3 regions of the Cloacibacterium sp. DMC96 genome follow, and region 1 is predicted to be linked to each of the others. Evidence: riboswitches for the same ligand, from Rfam matches in the RefSeq annotation. Region 1 holds a riboswitch; each other region holds the start of a gene.

Region 1 (2,270 bases):
GCTTCTATTTTGTTCAATAAATATTGAATTCCCCCTGCTTTTTCTACTAAGGCAGCTAAACCTCCTGTAAGCAAAGACAATAGGAAAATTTCGTTCATAGACGTGAAGCCTTCATAACTGGCTTTGGCAAAACTCAACCACGTAAGGTTTCCTTGCCATAAACCTATGGCTCCCGCTAGAAATATCCCAATAACCAACACCAGAAATACATCTAACCCTAAAAATGCCAATACCAAAACCACCAAATAGGGAAAAATAAGTTCCCAAGAAATGGGAGTTGGCGTATACGCAATGGGCGCGACAGGATTGCTAAATCCTATAATCAATAAGATCACCACCGTTAATACTACAGCAGGGGCAGCCAAATAAAAATTGGTTCTGAACTTATCTTTCATGCTGCTGCCCAACGTTTGAGCTGCTGCAATGGTAGTATCAGAAATCACCGAAAGATTGTCGCCGAACATGGCACCCCCCAAAAGACTTGCTCCAATCAGGTTAAGGTCTGCTCCACTTTTTTGAGCCAACTGTATCGCGATAGGCCCTAATGCGACAATTGCACCAACCGAGGTTCCAGAAGACAGAGAAAGAAATGATGCCAATAGGAAAATCCCTAAAGCATAATAATCAGCAGAAATATAAGTTAAACCGATATTCACCACCGCATCTACACTGCCTGAAACTTGTGCTACGGTAGAAAAAGCGCCTGCCAATAGATAAATAATACACATGGTGAGTACACTGGATTCCCCACAACCGTGTAAGAAAGTTTTGATTTTTTCTTGATGAGGCAACCTCGACATGGCAAAGGCGGCAATAATACCGATACTCACGGCAATAGGCGATGGCAAGGCATAAAAGTCTTGCAAAACAATTCCGGCACCTAAAAATGTACCTACGAAAATTAAAAAAGGAAGTAAACTAAGAAAATTTGCTTTTGTATGGTTCATAAAATTTAAAAATTTAACACAGGAACTTTACAAAAGATAGACAACATTTTTTCCAAAAAAGTTTGGCTTATCGCTTTAGCACCTTGCTTGTTGTTGCAGGTTGCTACCTCCCGTAGAGGTTCCTGATAATAGGCGGCAAAAGTAATCATTATCGCCCAACGAACCAAATACAATCTATCAATCGCCTTCATAGACCATCAATACAGCCTTTTAACTCCCTGATTTCTAAAAATTAAAGAATAAAAATTTCCTTTCCAATTCCTTTTTCAATACCCCAACATTTACTTTTCCTCTCCTCTTTCTCTAAAAATATCTCAAAAATTAGGAAATAGAATTCATCTACTTTCTGCCATCGACTATATTTAGGCACAACATTTTTTATTGCTCGTTGCCTGAGGCACATTATTTCTATTGCATTAAAATCCGTGCACTCTATAGAACATCTCTGATGTTCCTTTGGGAACTCAAAAACACCATCATTTAACAAAATCTCCCTGGACTTTGTGTTATTAAAGCAAACACAAATATTCCACACATAGTGGCTTCGACAAGCTCATCCACCGTGTTATTTATTACTACTCACGCTGCCTGAGCGTCGTCGAGGCACATTCTCACTTCTAATCTCGGTGCCTGAGCCTGTCGAAGGCACATTATTTCTATTGCATTAAAATCCGTGTGCTTTCTAAAACATCTCCGATGTTCCTTTGAGAACTCAAAAACACCATCATTTAACAAAATCTCCGTGGACTTTGTGTTATTAATGCAAACACAAATATTCCACACATAGTGGCTTCGACAAGCTCAGCTACCAAATCTTTTATTACACGCTGCCTGAGCGTCGTCGAGGCACATTCTCACTTCTAATCTCGGTGTCTGAGCCTGTCGAAGGCACATTATTTCTATTGCATTAAAATACGTGTAATCTATAGAACATCTACGATGTTCCTTTGAGAACTCAAAAACGCAATCATTTCAACAAATCTCCGTGAACTTTGTGATATTAAAATAAACACAAAAATTATACCCAAAGTGGCTTTGACAAGTTCAGCCACCAATTCTTTTATTACACGCTGCCTGAGCGTCGTCGAGGCACATTCTCAATTCTCATCTCGGTGCCTGAGCCTGTCGAAGGCACATTATTTCTATTGCATTAAAATCCGTGTGCTTTCTATAACATCTATGCTGTTCCTTTGGGAACTCAAAAACGGTATCATTTCACAAAATCTCCGTAAACTTTGTGATATTAAAATAAACACAAAAATTATACCCAAAGTGGCTTTGACAAGTTCAGCCACCAATTCTTTTATTACACGCTGCCTGAGC
Region 2 (2,270 bases), 990 kb from region 1:
TGGGATTCTGGAAATATCAGGTTCTGAGGCGATTAAATTTAAGAATTTAACCATGCAATATTTTCCGTCTAAAAGCCCATCATCAAAACAAATGTCTAAAATCTGTGCGCCACCTTCCACTTGATGACGAGCAATATCTAGAGCTTCAGAAAATTTTTCTTCTTTAATCAATCGGAGAAATTTCTTAGAACCTGCTACATTGGTTCTTTCTCCAATATTGATAAAATTGGATTCTGGAGTTATAATTAAAGGTTCTAGACCCGAAAGTTTTAAATATTTCATATTATAAATGAGATAATTAGTTAATTTGAAAATAAGATAATGCTTGTGAAAAGCATCACATTAACTCATCATCAAATTATCACATCAACTTTTCTTGGTTGATAATTTTTAACAATTTTAGCGATTGCAGCAATATGGTCAGGAGTTGTTCCGCAACACCCACCCACGATATTTACCAATCCTTTTTCTGCATATTCACGGATTTGTTCTGCCATAAATTCTGGTGATTCATCATATTGCCCGAAAGCATTCGGTAAACCAGCATTTGGATAAGCAGAAATGTAAAATTCAGAATTATTAGAAATGGTTTCTAAATAAGGCGTCAGTTGTTTCGCTCCTAAAGCACAGTTGAATCCTACACTCAATAAATTAAGATGAGATATTGAAACCAAAAATGCTTCTGCAGTTTGTCCGCTAAGCGTTCTTCCAGACGCGTCTGTAATAGTGCCTGAAACCATAATTGGAATCTGAATTATTCTTTCTTCTTGAATTTGGTCTATGGCAAAAAGTGCAGCTTTTGCATTCAAAGTATCAAAAATAGTTTCCACCAAAAGAATATCAGAACCGCCATCTAAAAGTGCTTCTGCTTGTTGTTTGTAAGCAATTCTTAACTCTTCAAAAGTAATGGCTCTGTAACCAGGGTCATTTACATCCGGAGAAAGAGATGCAGTTTTATTAGTAGGGCCAATAGAACCAGCAACAAATCTTGGTTTATCTGGAGTTAAAGCCGTGAATTCATCACAAACTTTTCTTGCAATTTTTGCAGATTCATAATTCAGTTCGTACACCAAATCTTCCATGTGGTAATCTGCCATTGCAATGGTAGTTGCAGAAAAGGTATTGGTTTCGATGATGTCTGCACCAGATTCTAAATATTTTCTGTGTACCGCTTCAATAGCATGAGGCTGAGTAAGAGAAAGTAAATCATTATTTCCCTTCAATGGAGATTGCCAATTTTTAAATCTTTCGCCACGATAGTCTTCTTCTGTAAACTGATATCGCTGAAGCATCGTTCCCATAGCTCCGTCTAGAACAAGGATTCTTTGCTGTAAATTTTGATAAAGTATGTCGCTATTTTGCATTTCAATGTGATTAAAAAAAATGAAATGCTATAAGAAAAGTTGAGGGAATCAACTGTTTTTATGTGTTATCTATCCCAAAAATGAGTAGAATGTAGCACCTTTTCTCGTTTCAGAAACGCGAGAGGTTGCCAAGGTTTCACAGAGTCTAATCTCTCCACCTTTCTTGATAACATTTCGATTATATGAAAGAACAAATCTTCTGCAAAGCTATATCATTTTTTTCACAATAAGAAATAGTCATTGAAAAAATTAATCTAAATGAAATTTCATAGTTTTTATTTTTTTCTACCTTCGCATCATATTATTTTAAAAATAATGATTATGAATGCTGAAAAACAACGATTACAAGATATAAATTATAGAACTTGGGGACCTTATGTAAGCAATAGACAGTGGGGAAACGTAAGAGAAGATTATTCCTTTGATGGAAATACATGGGGAGCAACTGGTCATGATGATGCAGAAAGCAGAACTTACAGATGGGCAGAAGAAGGAATCGCGGGAATTTCTGATGACAAGCAACGTTTGTGCTTCGCTTTTTCTTTTTGGAACAAGAAAGATAAAATGGTTAAAGAACGTTTCTTTGGATTGAGCAACCATCAAGGAAATCATGGTGAAGACATTAAAGAAATTTTCTATTATTTAGACAATACGCCTACTCATTCTTATATGAAAATGGTGTACAAATATCCGCAAAATGCCTTTCCTTACGAAGATTTAATCAAGACAAATGCAGAACGAAGCAATAAGGAACCAGAATATGAAATTATAGATACGGGAATTTTTGACCAAAATGAATATTTCGATATTTTTATAGAATATGCCAAAATTCACCATGATGACATTTTAATCAGAGTTACTGTCACCAACCGAAATACAGAAAAAGCACCTTTGGTGATTCTCCCC
Region 3 (2,270 bases), on a different contig from region 1:
GTACATATCATAAGCTCCCATGATAGACCAAGTGTCTCCTTCTTGTACAGCTGCTTTGAAGGCAGGTAAATAAATTTCGTACAGCGTTCTGTCATCTATAATTACATTGCTGGTATGTCTAAATTGTTCTTGATTATTAAGTGCATAATGTTTTACACAAGCTGCTACACCATTAGATTGAACACCTTTAATGTAAGGGACCACCATTTTAGAAGATAAAAACGGATCTTCTCCCATATATTCGAAGTTTCTACCGTTTAATGGAGTTCTGTAAATATTTACACCAGGCCCTAGTAAAATATCTTTTTTTCTGAAGCGAGCTTCTTCTCCAAGAGCTTTTCCGTAATTCCAAGACATTTTTTTGTTCCAAGTTGCAGAGAGTGCAGTAAGCGCAGGATAAGCAATGATGGAGTCATTGGTCCAACCAGCTTGATCCCATTCATCCCATTTTACTTCAGGACGAATTCCGTGTGGCCCATCAGTTGTCCAAAATTCTGGAATTCCTAATCTTGGAACACCGGGTGAACTGAATTTTGACTGAGCATGAAGCATGGCTACTTTTTCTTCTAACGTCATTTTAGAAAGAGCGTCTTCTACTCTGAGTTCTATAGGTTGAGAATCATCTAAATAAATTTGTGTCTTTTTTTCTTGTGCTTTTGCTTGAAAACTCATTAACGAGACTAAGCAAACAAGTGCAATTTTCTTGAACATAAGAATTAATTTTTGGTTCAGTAAAACTACAACTTTTTATTATTATCTCAAAATGAGATAATAAATTTTTCAAAAAACTTATCTTGAGATTAAAGATTTAAAAATAAAAATCAATAAATTACCTGTTAATCAGTTGGTTATGATTTGTTTAAAATTGAAAAAATATTTTTTTCTTCTAAAAATTTGGTTTTCTGTAAAACTTGTTTTTATATTTGCACCACGAAAAACGTTCTTTTATACACGCAACTTATTAAGAAAGGTGGAGGGAATTGACCCTGCGAAACCTTGGCAACCTGCTAACAGAAATGAGAGTAAGGTGCCAAATTCAACCCCGAAATTCGGGAAAGATAAGTCTGAAATCAGTTTAAAATAGTCATACACTATATCAAAAACTCTTTCGACTTGTCGGAAGAGTTTTTTTATGCTCTTTCGTCAAGAATTTTCTGCAAATAAGTTGCTCTAATATTTAACAATTTAAAAATTATTAAAAAATGAGCAATTTAAAATTTGAAACGCTTCAACTTCACGCTGGTCAAGAAATCGACCCAACTACCAATTCTAGAGCAGTACCGCTCTACCAAACTTCGTCTTATACTTTTAACAGTGCAGAACATGCTGCCAATCTTTTTGGGTTAAAAGAATTTGGGAATATCTACACCAGACTCATGAATCCTACCACAGATGTGTTCGAAAAACGTGTGGCTGCACTTCACGGTGGAGTAGCTGCTTTGGCTACCGCTTCTGGTCACGCTGCGCAATTTTTGGCAATTACCAATATTTTACAAGCAGGAGACAATTTCGTGAGTTCACCTTATTTGTACGGAGGAAGTTATAATCAGTTCAAAGTTTCTTTCAAAAAATTAGGCATCGAAGCACAATTTGCTAAAGACGATGCTCCAGAAAGTTTTGAAGAATTGATCAATGAAAACACCAAAGCGATTTATTTAGAAACCATAGGAAACCCTACGTTGAATGTGGCAGATTTTGATGCAATCTCAGCTGTAGCTAAAAAGCATAATATTCCACTGATTGTAGACAATACTTTTGGAGCAGGTGGTTATTTGTTTAGACCGATTGAACATGGCGCAAATGTAGTGGTAGAATCTGCAACCAAATGGATTGGCGGTCACGGAACTTCTATTGGCGGAATCATTATAGATGGAGGAAATTTTGATTGGGGAAATGGTAAGTTTCCACAGTTTTCTGAACCTTCAGATAGTTATCATGGTTTGGTTTTCTCGGATGTTTTTGGAGTTAATGGACCTTTTGGAAATATTGCTTTTGCTATTAAAGCTAGAGTAGAAGGTCTTAGAGATTTCGGGCCTACAATTTCTCCATTCAATTCATTTTTATTGCTTCAAGGTTTAGAAACATTATCGCTGAGAGTGGACAGAACAGTAGAAAATGCTCAGAAATTAGCGGAATTTCTAGAAAATCATCCGAAAGTAGAAAAAGTATTGTATCCAGGTTTGCCAAGTTTCCCAGACTATGAAAATGCCAAAAAATACTTGAAAAAAGGTTTCGGAGGGGTACTTAATTTTGAAATCAAAGGAGGAAAA

Evidence for each region. Region 1 has a riboswitch for S-adenosylmethionine ahead of ACT53I_RS04665 (Na+/H+ antiporter NhaC family protein). Riboswitches for the same ligand answer to the same signal wherever they lie in the genome.
Region 2: it holds a riboswitch for S-adenosylmethionine, as region 1 does, so the genes downstream of both, ACT53I_RS00285 (homocysteine S-methyltransferase family protein) here and ACT53I_RS04665 (Na+/H+ antiporter NhaC family protein) in region 1, are expected to answer to the same signal.
Region 3: it holds a riboswitch for S-adenosylmethionine, as region 1 does, so the genes downstream of both, ACT53I_RS09480 (O-acetylhomoserine aminocarboxypropyltransferase/cysteine synthase family protein) here and ACT53I_RS04665 (Na+/H+ antiporter NhaC family protein) in region 1, are expected to answer to the same signal.

The regions. Positions count from the first base shown of each region.
Region 1 covers NZ_JBQUZQ010000001.1:1,056,108-1,058,377, forward strand. Annotated here, with positions in the region: gene ACT53I_RS04665 (Na+/H+ antiporter NhaC family protein) at 1-947, opposite strand, end outside; SAM-I-IV-variant riboswitch at 984-1,081, opposite strand.
Region 2 covers NZ_JBQUZQ010000001.1:61,753-64,022, forward strand. Annotated here, with positions in the region: gene metH (methionine synthase) at 1-282, opposite strand, end outside; gene ACT53I_RS00285 (homocysteine S-methyltransferase family protein) at 354-1,364, opposite strand; SAM riboswitch class I at 1,427-1,537, opposite strand; gene ACT53I_RS00290 (MGH1-like glycoside hydrolase domain-containing protein) at 1,686-2,270, shown strand, end outside.
Region 3 covers NZ_JBQUZQ010000002.1:149,903-152,172, reverse strand. Annotated here, with positions in the region: gene ACT53I_RS09485 (glycoside hydrolase family 3 C-terminal domain-containing protein) at 1-711, opposite strand, end outside; SAM riboswitch class I at 956-1,065, shown strand; gene ACT53I_RS09480 (O-acetylhomoserine aminocarboxypropyltransferase/cysteine synthase family protein) at 1,203-2,270, shown strand, end outside.